One region of the Rhizobium sp. G187 genome, then DNA from elsewhere that is predicted to be linked to it. Evidence: riboswitches for the same ligand, from Rfam matches in the RefSeq annotation. Region 1 holds a riboswitch; the other holds the start of a gene.
The links. A riboswitch is a leader RNA that binds a small molecule or an ion and turns the genes downstream of it on or off. The one in region 1 is predicted to bind cobalamin.
Positions count from the first base shown of each region.

Region 2: another riboswitch for cobalamin. It lies ahead of ACSV9I_RS19420 (ABC transporter ATP-binding protein); the one in region 1 lies ahead of bluB (5,6-dimethylbenzimidazole synthase).

Region 1 covers NZ_JBPUGM010000001.1:408,253-416,072, reverse strand. Annotated here, with positions in the region: gene ACSV9I_RS01935 (acyl-homoserine-lactone synthase) at 1-121, shown strand, start outside; gene ACSV9I_RS01930 (DUF2865 domain-containing protein) at 211-1,272, shown strand; gene bluB (5,6-dimethylbenzimidazole synthase) at 1,223-1,972, opposite strand; cobalamin riboswitch at 2,016-2,205, opposite strand; gene ACSV9I_RS01920 (TolB family protein) at 2,244-3,077, opposite strand; gene ACSV9I_RS01915 (NAD+ synthase) at 3,142-4,824, opposite strand; gene ACSV9I_RS01910 (LTA synthase family protein) at 5,159-6,955, shown strand; gene ACSV9I_RS01905 (hypothetical protein) at 7,143-7,820, shown strand, end outside.
Region 2 covers NZ_JBPUGM010000008.1:26,970-34,789, reverse strand. Annotated here, with positions in the region: gene ACSV9I_RS19435 (DeoR/GlpR family DNA-binding transcription regulator) at 1-772, opposite strand, end outside; gene ACSV9I_RS19430 (FecCD family ABC transporter permease) at 844-1,854, opposite strand; gene ACSV9I_RS19425 (ABC transporter substrate-binding protein) at 1,909-2,868, opposite strand; gene ACSV9I_RS19420 (ABC transporter ATP-binding protein) at 2,886-3,680, opposite strand; cobalamin riboswitch at 3,916-4,148, opposite strand; gene ACSV9I_RS19415 (ABC transporter permease) at 4,436-5,227, opposite strand; gene ACSV9I_RS19410 (ABC transporter permease) at 5,235-6,119, opposite strand; gene ACSV9I_RS19405 (ABC transporter ATP-binding protein) at 6,116-7,210, opposite strand; gene ACSV9I_RS19400 (extracellular solute-binding protein) at 7,301-7,820, opposite strand, start outside.

The DNA of each region.
Region 1 (7,820 bases):
GGCCGTGGCGGTTGCCTGGGAGGTCAGCGAAGACTTGCTGGAACGCATGAAGATCGTCGCCGAGATCGATGGTACGGTTCTCGAAGAACCGATGACACTGAACGCCGCCCGGGCTGCGTGATGGTGCGACGGCCGCCTCTTTTGGGGCGGTCGTCTCGACTTGTTTATTTTAGTGTCGGCCACTGCTACGTATGCATCAACGCCTATTGAATGGCGCACAGCAATACGTTCATTACCGAAAGTGTCGGCGTGGCCAAACGACGGATTCTTCCCCTGATCTTGCTGGTCGGCCTGACGATGGGGGGCAGCGACGCCCTTGCCGATGTCTGCCGCACTTTGGAGGCCAATTTCCACAAGGCCGTGCAACAGGCCGCAGATCCAGTCGCCGCCGCACGTTATGCCAGTGCCGTCGCCCAGCAAAACCTCGAACTGAGAAGGGTCCGCCAGGATCAGCGTCGGCTTCGCTGCTTGAACTCCTCGATCATTCAGGTCCGCCCAGATGGCGGTAGCGACTGTGGCGACATCGCCAAGTCCATCGATAGAATGGAAGAGAACCTCTCGATCCTGACCGCAAAACTGAAAGAATTGCGCGGCCAGCCAACGCGAGAGCAAAGGATCGACGAACTCGTCGCCAATGGCTGTAGCCTGGAAGGCATCGAAACAGACGAGCAGAACGTGCGGACGCCGTACCTCGATACAGTCCCCGAGGTTGATCGGGCGAGTAAGAATCTTGGGCAATTCGAAAAACCGCGCCTCCTGCCGACCGGCAATGTCCGAACGCTCTGCGTCCGGACCTGCGACGGTGGCTTCTTCCCCATTTCGTCACAGAGTTCGGCGACCTATTTCGAGCGTGACGCCACCCTGTGCCAGAACATGTGTCCGGGCGTAAAGACAGAGCTGTTCTATCAGCCCCCCCTTCAAGGAGATGCCGCAGACATGATCTCTGTGGCGACTGGCCAGTCATATCGCGACCTGCCGTCAGCATTTGCTTATCGCAGCCGCGGCCGTGATGAGAGTTGTTCCTGCAACTTCTCCAGCAATCGCGGCAGTGGTGCGGGCATCGCCAAACAAGCTGAACCGCAAACGTCCATCCGCCAGCTGAGCGCCCCCTCTGTCAGCTTGCAGAACAAGTCGATTCCAGCACCAGAGCGAGATCTCGACGAAGCGGCGCTCGGCGCACGCAAGGTTGGGCCGGTCTTCCTGCCGCCCGACAAGGGCACGATCAACCTTCGGAATCCTGCCCAGCCCGGCCCTCAACCATTGCAGGAATGACCGCGTCAGAAGCAAAACCTGGCTCGTCCCAACCATCCAGATGCACGAGACTGCCGAGCGGCAACCGACTGCGCCAGCCTTTGACTTCCAGTTCGGGTTGGCAATAAAGTTCAGCGACGAAGCCGACGCACAAATAGCCGATGATATGGATATGCTTGGGAATACCGAGCACAGCCTTCACATCCTCCTCGTGGAAGATGCTGACCCAACCAACCCCGACACCCTCGGCCCTCGCAGCAAGCCAGAGGTTCTGGATGGCACAGACGGTTGAATAGGCGTCCATATGCGGATTGTGGGTGCGACCGAGAACGACAGGCCCAGCACGGCCGGGATCACAGGTCACGCAGATATTGAGGGGTGCCTTCTCTATGCCCTGCAGTTTCAGGCTGTCATAAATCGCGCGCTTCTCCTCAGGAAACATCGCGGCGGCCTCGCGATTGGCCCTCTCAAAGGCTTCGCGAACAGCACGTTTGCGCGCTGCATCGCGAACAAGAATGAAGTCCCAGGGTTGCATGAAGCCAACGGATGGCGCCGCGTGAGCAGCGTCCAGCAGACGCATCACCAAGTCATCCGGCAAGGGATCGGAGACAAACTGGTCCCGCACATCGCGCCTTGTATGTATGGCGCGATAAACCGCGGCGCGTTCGGCTTCGGAAAATGAGGATGCGGGCGCTAGTGCGCCCCGGTACGCGTCGTGCATCGCTTGGTCCCCAACAATGCGCAACCGCCCGCCGTCCGCGCGGGCTAGTCCATGATGTCAGGCCGGTCTTCTGACTCGGCGTCCTCCGTTTCACGCAACCTTCCCGATCATTCCGACCAGTGGCTGGGTCTCCCCCGCGTGAACGTCAGCCTTACAGCGTTGGGCACGTGCCGGAATTGCACCGACTTCCCGATTCTCCCGCCTGCGCGGGCACCTGACAGCCCAAGGCTTACACCCTGATTGGAGGCGCGCGCAAGAAGTCTGGCCTGGCCTATGGATTTTCCGGGAAGTAGCGCACATAGGCAAAGGCTCCGCCATCGGGAGACCAGTTCGGCACATTGATCGTGCCTTGCCCGCCGAAGAGTTCGAAAAGAACTTCCTGATTGCTGCCGTCCATATCCATCAGGCAGAGTTTGACATCCTTGTCGCGCGGATGGTCGAAGACATCTGGCGCATAGGAAAGATAGAGAACCTTGTCGTTGTTCGGCGACGGATGCGGAAACCAGTCCCCGGAATCGCTGTTTGTCAGGCGCTGCACGTCACGGCCGTCAGGGCGCATGCGCCAGATCTGCATCAGCCCGCTGCGACTGGAGTTGAAGTAGATCCATTCGCCATCCGCCGACCAGTCAGGACCATCATTGCGTCCCTCACCCTGTGTCAGACGCAGTTCGTCTCCGCCATCGACCGGGATGGTGTAGATGTCAAAGATATCATCACGGATGCCGCAATAGGCAAGCGTCTTTCCATCCGGTGACCAGCCATGCCAATAGGAGGGCATGTTTTTCGTCACCTGACGCGGCATGCCGCCTTCGGCCGGCAGGACATAAATACAGGACTGACCAACCAGTGTTCTGTCGCAGATCGCCAGCATGGAACCATCGGGCGAAATGCCGTGATCATTGTTGATGCGAATTGCAAAACCGGTATCGACCTCTTCCGGCTCGCTATCTTCATCAAGCCAGATCCGATGCAGCAGTCCATCACCATTGATCAGCAGATACGAACCGTCCGGCGACCAGTTTGGTGCTTCGACCAGAAGATCTGTTTCCCAGACCACGGTCGAGGTTCGGGTTTCCATATCATAGATTTCAACCGAACTGCGCATCACACCATCTTTCTGCCGGGACAAGCGCCCGAATCTCTATTGTACGCGTGCCGTCTGCTATTGCTCAGTCACGATCGCGGTAGCGATTGGTAATCGGATAGCGGCGATCTCGGCCGAAGTTCTTCTTTGTGATCTTGACGCCGGGTGCGGACTGGCGACGCTTGTATTCCGCCAGATAGAGCAGATGCTCGACCCGGTGCACCGTTGCAATCTCATGGCCACGCGCAACGATCTCGTCGACGCCCATTTCCCGCTCCACCAGGCATTCAAGGATGTCATCGAGCACCGGATAGGGCGGCAGCGAATCCTGGTCTGTCTGGTTCGGACGAAGCTCGGCGGATGGCGCCTTGGACAGGATGTTGGCCGGGATGACCTCCCCAGAAGGTCCGAGCGCACCGGGCGGCACATGGCTGTTGCGCCAGGCGGACAAGGCATAGACCTGCATCTTGTAAAGGTCCTTGATCGGGTTGAACCCGCCATTCATATCGCCATACAGCGTCGCATAACCAACCGACATCTCCGACTTGTTGCCGGTCGTTACCACCATAGAGCCGAACTTGTTCGAAACAGCCATGAGAATGGTGCCACGCGCCCGGCTCTGCAGGTTTTCCTCGGTGATGCCGCTCTCCGTGCCTTCGAACATGTCCGAAAGCGCTGAGAGGAAGCCCTCAACCGGATCTGCGATCGGCACGATGTCATAATGGCATCCAAGCGCCTTCGCACAGGCTGCTGCATCGGCGAAGCTTTCTTCCGACGTATAGCGGTAGGGAAGCATGATTGTCCGCACCCGCTCCTCCCCCAGCGCATCGACGGCGATCGCCGCACAGATCGCGGAATCGATGCCACCGGAGAGCCCCAGAACCACGCTCTTAAAGCCGTTTTTGTTGACATAATCCCGGAACCCGAGAACACAGGCGCGGTAATCCGCTTCCTCACGCTCGGGGATCTTAGACATCGGCCCCTCGTCACAGCGCCATCCCTCGGCTGTCCGCTTCCAGGTGGTGACAGACAACGTCTCTTCGAACTGGCTCATCTGAAAGGCCAGCGACTTGTCGCCGTTAAAGGCGAAGCTTGCGCCGTCGAATACCAGCTCATCCTGTCCGCCCAACTGGTTGGCGAAGATCAGTGGCAGACCAGTTTCGATGACCTGGCGAAGCACGACCTGATGACGAACATCCACCTTGCCACGATAGTAGGGCGAACCGTTCGGCACGAGCAGGATCTCCGCGCCTGTCTCGGCGAGCGTTTCACAGACACCGAGATCATTCCAGATCTCCTCGCAGATCGGTACACCGATGCGCACTCCACGGAAATTCACCGGGCCGGGCATCTCGCCCTCGACGAAAACCCGCTTCTCGTCGAATTCGCCATAGTTCGGCAAGTCGATCTTGTCGCGCAGAGCAAGGATGCGTCCCGCATCCAGGATAGCCACGGAATTGTGTCGGCCTTTCTCTCCCAGACGAGGGAAGCCGATGATAACGCCAGGACCGCCATCCGCCGTATCCTTCGCCAATTGCTCGACGGCTGAAAGGCAAGCCTGCAGGAAGGCAGGCTTCAGAACGAGGTCTTCCGGCGGATAGCCGGAAATGAACAACTCGGTCAGCAACAGGAGGTCAGCCCCCTGGCTGCCAGCATCCTGGCGCGCAGCGCGCGCCTTGGCGAGATTGCCGGCGACATCGCCGACCGTGGGATTGAGCTGCGCAACGGCAATGCGCAGGACATCTGAGATTTTCTTCGGTTCGCTCATGAAGTCGGTTTACCCGCTTGCAGACGATCTCGCAACGTCACCCGCCGCGCTTGCGCGCGGGAAATGGTGCGACCGGAAAATCCGTCGAAATTACACTGGGAACACCGAGGTAACCATCATAGTTCATGTGGCATTCATGACGGTTATGTGACAGCTAAAGAAAGAATTCGTGTCGTCTGCCTGCCCTCCGGAGACAGCCTTGGAAAAGTTCAACGCAAAATCATTGGTGACCAGCTTCGGTTCGACGGGTGACGTCGCTGCACGAGGCGATCGGGCAGGCGCCAAGGTCATCCGGATCGCCGGGCAGCTGACCCTGGTTACCCTCACGGCGCTTATGGCGGTCTTTGCGAGCGAATGGTTTGCCCGCGGCGATACAGCCGACATTTTGCCCTATCTGACGTCGACGATGCGGCCGGGCATGATTGCGGTCGGCGTCGTCGCGCTGGCGATCCTGGCGCTCGACGCCCTGCTGGGTCGCTCGTTGCAGTCGGCGGTTCTCGTCGTCCCTATGGCCGTCCTTCCGGCCTTCTTCTCCGGCCAAAAACAGCAGTATCTGTCTGACCCGCTCTATCCGAGCGACCTGCTCTTCGGTCGGCAAATATTCGAACTTCTGCCGGCCATGGTTGCTGCACAGCCGCTTTTGGCTGTCGCCGTATTCTCCGGCGCGGCTGTTGCCATTTCAGCCGTCCTTTACCTGATCATTCGCGGCCGCAAGATTTTCCCGCCGCTCTCGGCGTTTGGCCGGGTGACGCGCCTGGTCATCGCCTTGCCGATCCTCTTCGGTTTCGCCAGCATCATGAATCCGATGACCTATTCGGAGACCAGGGATCGGCTGAACATCATTCCCATGCTTTGGGACCAGACCGAGAATTACCGTCACAACGGCTTCCTTCTGGCCTTTGCGATCAACGTACCAATGGCCAAGGTCAGCGCGCCAGATGGCTATGGCAATCTCGCTGTGTCCGACATCCCGACGGATCGCATCCCAGCGACCTTTTTCTCCGGGCGTCGCGCCGACGTGATTTTCCTGATGAGCGAATCCCTCTGGGACCCTACCCGTCTCAAAAATGTGGGCTTTTCCGCCGATCCGATGCCGACAATTCGCGGCAAGCAGTCCGGCAATGTCTTTTCGCCTGAGTTCGGCGGCATGACCGCCAATGTCGAATTCGAGGCGCTGACGGGTTTCTCCAACGCGTTCCTGCCCTATGGCAGCATCCCTTATCAGCAGTATATCCGTCGTCCGGTTCCCTCGCTTGCAACCTTCTTCGAATCGAAGGGTTACAAGACCAAGGCGTTTCATCCGTTCCAGAGCTGGTTCTGGAACCGGAAGAAAGTCTATGACGCGCTCGGCTTCCAGGAGTTCCACTCTGAAGAGACGATGCCTGTCATGAGCAAGCGTGGCCAGTTCGCCTCCGACGACGCCCTTACCCGCTACATCATGGACGAGGCAGAGCGCACCGAAGGTCCCTTCTTCTTCTTCGGCGTGACGCTTCAGGGCCACGGTCCTTATGAACCCGGCCGCTATGCAAAGAATGCCGTGACCCTGGATGCGCCGATGATGTCGCCCGCCAATGCCAGTGCGCTTGCGACCTATACGCAGGGCGTAAAGGAGGCCGACGATAGCCTGAAGACGCTGATGGACTGGGCGAAGAAGCGCCAGCGGGAAACCATTATCGTCGTCTTCGGCGATCACCTGCCGCCGCTGAACGAGGTGTATACGCAGAGTGGTTACATGCCGAATGTCGTGGCTACGCGGCGTGCGTCGGTCGAGACCATGAAGCGCGAACACGAAACACCGCTTGTGGTCTGGTCGTCGAAGCGTGGCGTGCAGAAGAACCTTGGCACCGTCAGCCCTGCCCTTTTGCCGCATTACATCGTCCGTCTCGCAGGCTACCGCCACCCCTTCTACACGGGGGTCCTGGGACGGGTCAGCGAGCGCTATACCGTAATCGACCGCCACCAACTGGTAGGTCGCGGCGACAAGGCCCAAGCGGACTGGTCCCTGTCCGGCCAAGTCGATCCGCTGATCCGCGATTATCGCTATCTGCAGCACGATATGATGTTTGGTGAAGGTTATTCCATGGAGCGTTTCTTTCCCGAGCAGGAGGGTCGCCTTGCTCCGGCAAGTTGAGTGGCCGAGCTTATTTCTCGACGCCATTTGCAGCCAGTGCGAAATCTCGCCTGTTGCGGGTTTCACGGAAATAATTCATAGGCATATTTTGCGATAGTAAGCGTAGTGCTTTACAGCAGTTATATCTGCTCTGTTGAAGCATTGCATCGCTGCCGCTTCATTAGGCCTTTGAAATCGAGCTATTGCCATGCCGCTTCTGACGCGTGCCGAAATAGTCAATCACCCCCTGTTCCCGTCGATTGAAAAACAGATCGCCGGGCACCTGATCGGAATCCACAACAAGACCCCGCGGATGTCGAGGCTGAAGGCCTCCCATCGCAAATGGCTTCTGACACAATCGCTTTTCTCTCTCGCCTTGCGCCGCAATCCCGAAGACCCACTGTCGGGCCTGACAGCGACGCGTTTCATCGAGACAGCCATGCGACTGGGCGCAGCGAGCCGGAACACGGCGACTGCCTACCTCGCCGAACTCGTGGCCTACAAGTTTCTGCGCGACATTCCCGACGTCCCCGACAAGCGGGTGAGGGTCCTAGAGCCAACGGAAATCAGCCTTGAAGGCATGAGAAGCTGGTTTCACGGCCATATGGCATGCCTGGACCGGCTCGACGGCGGTGCACGAGAACGCACCTGCCTCGCAGACGATCGCATTTTTCGGTTGGCGCAGCCTATGGCCGCAGATGCACTGGTGGAGGAGCCGCTTTGGCGGGATCCCCCGGAGACCATCGGACATTTTCTGTGGTCGGATCTTGGCGGCATGATACTTCACGATCTGATTGCCAGGCTCGACAGCGTCGACCGTTCCGCTGACCGCGTGTTTGCAGGCCCCGTGACACTCGTCGAGTTGAGCGATGGCTATCAGGTATCA
Region 2 (7,820 bases), on a different contig from region 1:
TCACCGGCAGCGCGTCCGTTTCGACGAGGCTCACTTCCTGTTCTGCGCAGATCGCCCGCAAAGCGGCGGAAGGGCAGTGATCGGTGATAAAGGTCTGAACCTGCGAGATATGGCCGATCCGCACCGGTGCGGTTCTTTCGAATTTCGACGCATCGGAGACTAGAATTACGTGTCGGGCATTGGCGATGATCGCCTGGGCCACCTTCACTTCACGGAAGTCGAAATCGAGAAGTGCGCCGTCCTCATCGATCGCCGAAACCCCGATCACGGCGTAGTCCACCTTGAATTGCCGGATGAAATCGACCGCCGCTTCGCCGACGATACCGCCATCAGCTCCGCGCACAACCCCACCGGCGATGACGACCTCAATCGAGGGGTAAACTCTCAAGCGATTGGCAACATTGATGTTATTTGTAATCACCATCAATTCACGGTGGTCAACAAGAGCTTCGCCGACAGCTTCCGTTGTAGTGCCGATGTTGATGAAGAGCGAGGCATTGTCCGGGATCATTGCGGCGGCCGCACGGCCGATCGCCTGCTTTTCCTGGGCCGCCATCGAGCGACGGGCCTCGTATTTCACATTCTCGTTGCTGCTGGGGAAGACCGCACCGCCATGAATACGGTTCAAGGCGCGGGCATCGCAGAGATCGTTGAGGTCCTTGCGGATGGTTTGCGGCGTCACAGCAAAGCGTGCCGCGAGTTCCTCGACAAGCACTCGACCATGTTCCTTAGCCAAGGCAATGATCTCGGCCTGGCGTGCAGACAACAACATGTTTCGCCTCCCCTACTTCGTTTGATTTCAGTTTATGGGAAAACGAAACTTGGGCAATAGGGCTGGGGGCGCTATCGCCGGCGCAAAAGGAGGATGAAGGTTACCCCACCGACAAGTCCCGTCACGACGCCAATCGGCATGTCCTCTGGCGCCATAATGGTTCGTGCGACAATATCGGCCAACACCAGGATGACCGCGCCGAAGACGGCAGAGATCGGGATGACCCGGACATTGTCGCTGCCAAAAACGAGGCGCACGAAGTGTGGCACCAACAGGCCGACAAATCCGATCGCTCCGGAAAAAGCGACCATGACCCCGGTCAACAAGGCAGTCACCACGAAGAGGGTGGCGCGGAAGCGCACCACCGAAATGCCGAAGGTCGCAGCCGTCTCATCACCCATCGCAAGCGCATTGATCTCACGGGACCGGACGATCAGGAAGGCAAGCGAACCGAAAAGAGCGATCGCCGGATAGAGCAAATGTGACCATTGGGCGAGGCCAAGCCCACCGAGCATCCAGAATATGACTGTATGAGCGGCACGCGGATCCGCAAGGAAGATCGCCAGATTGCCGAGTGCCGTCGCGACAAAGGCGATCGCCACGCCGGACAGGACCAGCCGGTCTGCTGCGGCACCGGCATAGCGAGACACACCCATAACGGCGAACGTTGCAAGCAAGGCACCGGCGAAAGCGAAAAGCGGCACTGTGACCAGCCCGAAGATCAGGCCGGAATGGAGCAATGCGATAATTGCGCCAAGCGCGCCGCCGGAAGACACGCCCAGCAGGTGCGGATCGGCCAGCGGATTGCGGGTGACTGCTTGAAGAACCGCTCCCACAACGGCAAGTCCAGCGCCGACCAGGGCGGCAAGAACGACTCGGGGAAAACGAACATCCCACACAATGCTCTCGCGCCCGGGCGACCAGGTCGGCTCAAACCAGTCAGGCACGAACTGATTGCCGACGATCTGCCACACGGTTTTCGCCGGGATGGGCGACGAGCCAAAGGAAACGCCTGCCGTGATGCAGAGAATGATGACCAGGCAGGCAATCCCTGTCCAGCCGATGATCTTGGTATGGGGCATGGAAATTCCGTTCGCACGCAGAGAGGGCCGCGACAGCGGCCCCGGCAGAGCGGTTTACATGTTGCGCGGATGGAAGGCATCGGCAAGTCGGCCGATAGCGTCAATGTTGCGCGGACCGGGCGTGGCTTCAACATATTCGAGTATGACAAAGCGGTCTTGCTTCACGGCGTCCATGGCCTTGAAGGCGGGGTTCTCCTTCATGAAAGCAATCTTCTGCTCGGCGGTCACATCGCCATAATTGACGATCACCACGACTTCCGGATTGCGCTCGATAACCGGCTCCCAGGAGACTTCCGTCCAGCTTTTTTCGACATCATCCATGATGTTCACCCCGCCGGCGGCTTCGATCATGGCTGTCGGGATACCGAAACGACCTGACGTGAAGGGCTTCTCCGTGCCGGAATCATAGACGAAGACACGCGTCGGCTTTTCGATCGCACCGATGCGGGTGGTAATCTGATCAAGGCCCGCACGATAACCGGCAACCAGCGCCTCTGCTCTATCTTCGACCGCGAAAATCCGGCCAAGATTGATGATATCGGTGAACATGTCCTCCATCGTCGGCTTGTTCTTCGCCATGATGTGGATGCAGGATTCGGTCAATTCGTAGACCTTGATGCCGAACGGTTCGAGCGTTTCGGGGGTGACCTCGCCGCCAACCTTCATGCCGTAGTTCCATCCAGCAAAGTAAAGGTCAGCGTCCACGTCGAGCAGCACTTCCTTGGTCGGGTACTTCGGCGAAAGCTCCGGGAGTTCCTTCACGCCTTCACGCAAGGTCTCATCCAGCGTCTTCCATCCCGAGACACCCGTATAGCCGACCATGTGATCCTGTAGCTTCAAGGCGAGCATCATCTCGGTCAGATTGACGTCGTTTGAAACGGCACGCTTTGGCGGCGCGTCGAAGGTGACTTCTCGATTGCAGCTCTTCACCGTCACCGGAGCCGCCAGTGCGCTGGTTGCGAGGAACGTGGCGACAACACCGAAGACCAATCGGGAGAACAAGGCGGCAGGCATGAGAGACCCTTTCAAAATCAGGAAGCGGCAAGGGAAAATGAGAAGCCGGACAATCGGCCGTGATCATCGGCTCTGTGATTGGCCGTCACACCGAAGGTACGAGACAGAAGTTTTTCGGTCAGAACCGATTTAGGATCGCCGAAAGCCGTCAGGGACCCGGCATTCATCAAGCCCACATGGGTGGCAAAATCGGTTGCCAGATTGATGTCGTGCAAGGTGGTGATAATGGTCAGCTTCAGCCGTCCCAGGAGGTCGAGAATCTCGAGCTGGTGTCGGATGTCGAGATGATTTGTCGGCTCATCGAGGATCATGATCTGCGGCTGCTGCGCCAGCGCGCGGGCGACGAGCACCCGCTGCTTCTCACCACCCGACAATGTCGAGAACTGCCGCTTGCCCATATCCGCCAGGCTCAAGTGTTCGAGCGCGTGATCAACCTGGTCGCGATCCTCGGCCGTCCAGCCGGATAGCCCGGTACGCCACGGAATTCGGCCCATCATCACGACATCGCGGACGTTGAATGGAAAGTCGGCCGGCATCTCCTGCAGAACAACGCCAACTTTCTGGGCAACGCGCCGGGCCTGCATCTGCCAGATGTCTTCGCCTTCAATATGAACCCGACCTTCTCGGGGCATAAGGCCACGGTAGAGGCAGCGAAGCAGGGTGGTCTTGCCTGCTCCATTCGGACCAATAATAGCCAATCGATCGCCGGCTTTCAGAGCGAAGCTGACGTCACGGATGAGAAAGCGTGCGGCATCCGGCCCCCAGCCGAGATCTGAGACCTGGATACCAACTCCTTGCGTGTCACAGCTCATTAGAGACGCCCCTGCTTGGTGTCAGGGGGCAGCGGGGTCCAAGGCATCCGCGCGCGAACCATGTCAGCCATGCCGATGCCACAGCATCCCGGGCAATGGATTAGCTGGTGATATGTGAGACTTGCCACGACTTTCCCCCCAAGGACTGACCGGGAGGCGAAATGGCAAATTTTTCATGCGCTGGCGACCAGCGCAATTTTCCATTCAGATCCATCGGAACACCCCGTCCGCTGCAGTTACATTTCTCTTGACGGCAGGTCTCCTGGCTCACGGATATGTGCAGATCATCAACCTTCCCGCGAAACTTCGCAGTGGCTTGGCGCTCTCACGCCACCAGGATGAACGGCAATCCGCTTACAGTTGCGGGGGCAGCCACGGTCTTGGTCCCTGTATGGGTCGTCCTCACCGTGTTCCCTATTAATCCCCTCGAAGTCATCCGATGAGGGAACCGTCCCCTTCTGAATAGGGTGCCAAAGCTCTGCTGGTCAAGCCCCTCACCTGCGCATCAATCAATTCCTGCGTTCTGTAATATCATTACAATGCGAGTGCAAGGAAATTCCCGTGCTTAGGCGCGTGCCGTCTCAGACGATGAAAGCCTGGAGAAACACCGGGCAAACGCGGGTAGTGCAGTCCGATCCCCCCAGTAAGAGACAGTCGCCAATCCGCCGCCTGCGGAAGTGGCATCTCCGGGCCAGCTCAGCAAGCCAGCCGGAGATCAGGCGCCGTTCCTACCTGTGCCGGAGGTCGATTGGAGGTCAAGCCTGAGGACGGCCCACGCTGCGACGGCGGATCTCGATAATCAGGACGCCGAGCAGGGTCGCGGCGATCAGGATGACACAGAGCGCGTTGATCGTTGGCGTAATCCCACTTCGGACCTTCGAGAAAACGTAGACGGTCAAGGTATCGTAGGGGCCGCGTGTGAAGAGCGTTACGTTGAAGTTCTCGATCGACTGGAAGAAAGCGATAACGGCGCCAGCACCCAGTGCCGGGTAGAGATGCGGCAGAAGAATGCGGCGCAGAACCATCATATGGCTTGCACCGAGATCAAGGGCTGCTTCCTCCAGCGAGCGGTCGAAACTCTGAAGGCGCGCAAGGACCAACAACATCACGAAGGCCGAGATATAGGAGGCCTGGCCGAGGACCGCGAGATGCAGGCCGGGGGCCACGCCGAGCGAATTCCAGAACAGCAGGGTCGATATGCCGATGACGGCGCCGGGCGTGAGCACGGGCGCGACCATCATTCCATAGAGTGTGGATCGGAGCGTGCCGCCGAGATTGTTGACGAGGATGGCAGCGGCGGTGCCGATCGGGACAGAGATCGCGACGACAGCGAGCGCAACCAGCAAGGTGTTCTTGAAGGCGTTCAGCAGGCGAGCATCGTTCCACAATTCGACAAACCACTGCAGGGTAAATCCCTGCCAGGGAAACACGGAGGGAAACCGCGTGTCGTTAAAGGCGGCGCCGCCCATGACCACCAGTGGCAGCAAGAGATAGGCAAGGAAGATTACGAGATAGACGCGAAACAGCCAGTCGGATTTCTGGGTCATGCCGGCCTCACTTCGCAATGTCGGACAGTTTGACGCGGAAGATCCGCATCACGGCGGTGACGAAGAGCGTGCACAGGATCAGAAGCAGGAATGCGTAGGCCGCGCCCGTATTCCAGTCGAGCGATTCGAACATCCATTGCTGGATGATTTCCGTGAACCAGCGCGAATTGGTCGACGCGAGCAGCGTCGGCACGAGGATAGACCCGGCCGAGAGCATGAAGACCATCACGGATCCAGAAGCGATGCCCGGTTTGGCATGGGGGAGGATCACGCGCCAGTGGATGCGCCACCAGGATGCACCCAGATCGTCCGCCGCCTCGATCTGGCTCGTATCGAGCGACTGGATCGCATTGTAGACCGGGAACAGCATGAACAGGACATAGGTGTAGACGAGGCCGATCATCACGCTGCGGAAACCAGTCATCCAGCGGATCGGGCGTTCGATGAGACCGATATCGAGCAGGATGTAGTTGAGCGGTCCCTTCAGCGACAGGATGATGAACCAGGCGAAGGAGCGCATGATTTCGCTGACCCAGAGCGGAATGGTGAGCAGCAGGAAGATGGTCGGCAGGCTCTTGAGCGATGCCTTTTTCGACAGGTAGTAGGCGAGCGGATAGGCAATGGCGAAACAGATCGCGGTCACGATCGAGGAATAGAGGACCGTCCAGATAAAGACCGAGATGTGGATCGGGCTCTGAAAGAAGGTCAGGTAGTTCTTGAGTGTATAGACATCCTTCGGGCCGCCCATTTCCTGTACCGGCAGATAGGGTCTGAAGGAGTTTTCGAACAGATAGAGGTTTGGCACGATGACGAGCAGCAGGAGCCAGAAGGCGACCAGCAGGCACATGATGAGCGTCAGGCCAGCACCGTAGCGTTCGACAAGATCCTTCATGCCGGTTCCGCCGCGCTCGTGGTGGTTTCATCGGCGAGAATGAAGGCGTGGTCCATCTCGAAATTGGCAAACAGCCGGGCGCCGGGGTCCGGTATGGCGACTGAGCCGTCATTGCGGATTTCGGAGACGATTGTCCGGCCAGAGGCATCCGCGGTCTTGATCGAGATGAAATTGCCTTCAAAGGCAATATCCGTGACCTCTACCGCAATCGTGTTGCCATCCGTGGCGCGTGCATCCAGGCGCACATGCTCCGGTCGGACATAGAGCTTGGCGCCGTTATCGATGTCGACCCCCAGCTTGCCGCGGAAAACACCGTTCTCGGTCTGGAAGTCGCCGACGGCACCGGAGCGGGCAGAGAGCGTACCGGTAAAACAGTTGGTTTCGCCGACGAAGGTCGCGACGAAGCCATTTGCGGGATTGTTGTAGATTTCGCGGGGAACTGCGACCTGCTGCAGCTTGCCATGAGACATGACCGCGACCCGGTCGGACATGGCAAGCGCCTCACCCTGGTCATGGGTGATGTAGATGAAGGTGACATTGGTGCGCTTCTGGATCGCACGCAATTCAGCCCGCATATGCTGGCGCAGCTTCAGATCGAGCGCCGACAGCGGCTCGTCGAGCAGCATGACGGATGGTTCGACGGCAAGCGCGCGGGCTATCGCCACGCGCTGCTTCTGGCCGCCGGAAAGCTGGCTCACAGATTTGTCGGCTGCATTCGGCAGATCGACCAGTGCCAGAAGTTCCTCGGCCTTCTGCCGCCGCGCCTTCTTGTCGACGCCTCTCGCTTCCAAGCCAAAGGCGATGTTTTCCCAGATCGGCATCAGCGGAAAGAGAGCGAGGTTCTGGAAGATCAGCGCCGTCGGGCGCTGATTAGGGCGCTGCCCCTGCATGTCCTTGCCGCCGATGCGGATCGTGCCTGAAGTCGGCGATATGAAACCCGAGACCATGCGCAGAATGGTTGTCTTGCCGCATCCGGACGGACCGAGAAAGGAGAAGAATTCACCGGCCCTGATCGACAGCGACACGTTGTCGACGGCGCGGAACGGGCCGAAATCGGCACATACATCTTGAAGTTCGACACTGGCACTCATTGCGTCTGGTTCATTCCCCTTGGCCCGGCGCGGGCCTCATCTGGCTCCTATGCCGGCCGCCAAGGCGGCCGGCATGATCTTTCAAAACGCTCAAGCAGCCTTGTACTTGTCGGCATACTCGCCGCGCTTGGCGAGGAACCAGGCGGCCTGGCTCGGCCACCAGTAAAGCTTGCTCACGGCATCGCCGGGGAAGCTGGCCTTGTAGAATTCGGAAACGGCCGGATCCATGAGGTCGATACCGCCCTTGCCGACGGGATTGGCGGAGAAGGCGGTGGCCCAAAGGGCGGAGCCTTCAGCGGTCGACGCCCATTTGGCGAATTCATGCGCCTGCTCGACGTTCTTTGCATTCTTCAGAAGCACAAGGCCCTGGTTCCAGGCAAACGCGCCTTCCTTCGGAGCGACGTAGCTGTAGCCGCCTTCCTTCTTCAGATTGAAGCCAGTAGAATCCCAGCAGAGGCCGAGTACGGCACCATTGGTGCGGAAGGCAGCCTGGGCATCATTCTCACCACCCCAGAACTGGACGATGTTGCCCTTGGCCTTGATCGCTTCAGCCAGGACAATGTCCCAGAGCTCAACCATGGTGGCTTCGTCCTTGTAGCCATCGATCCAC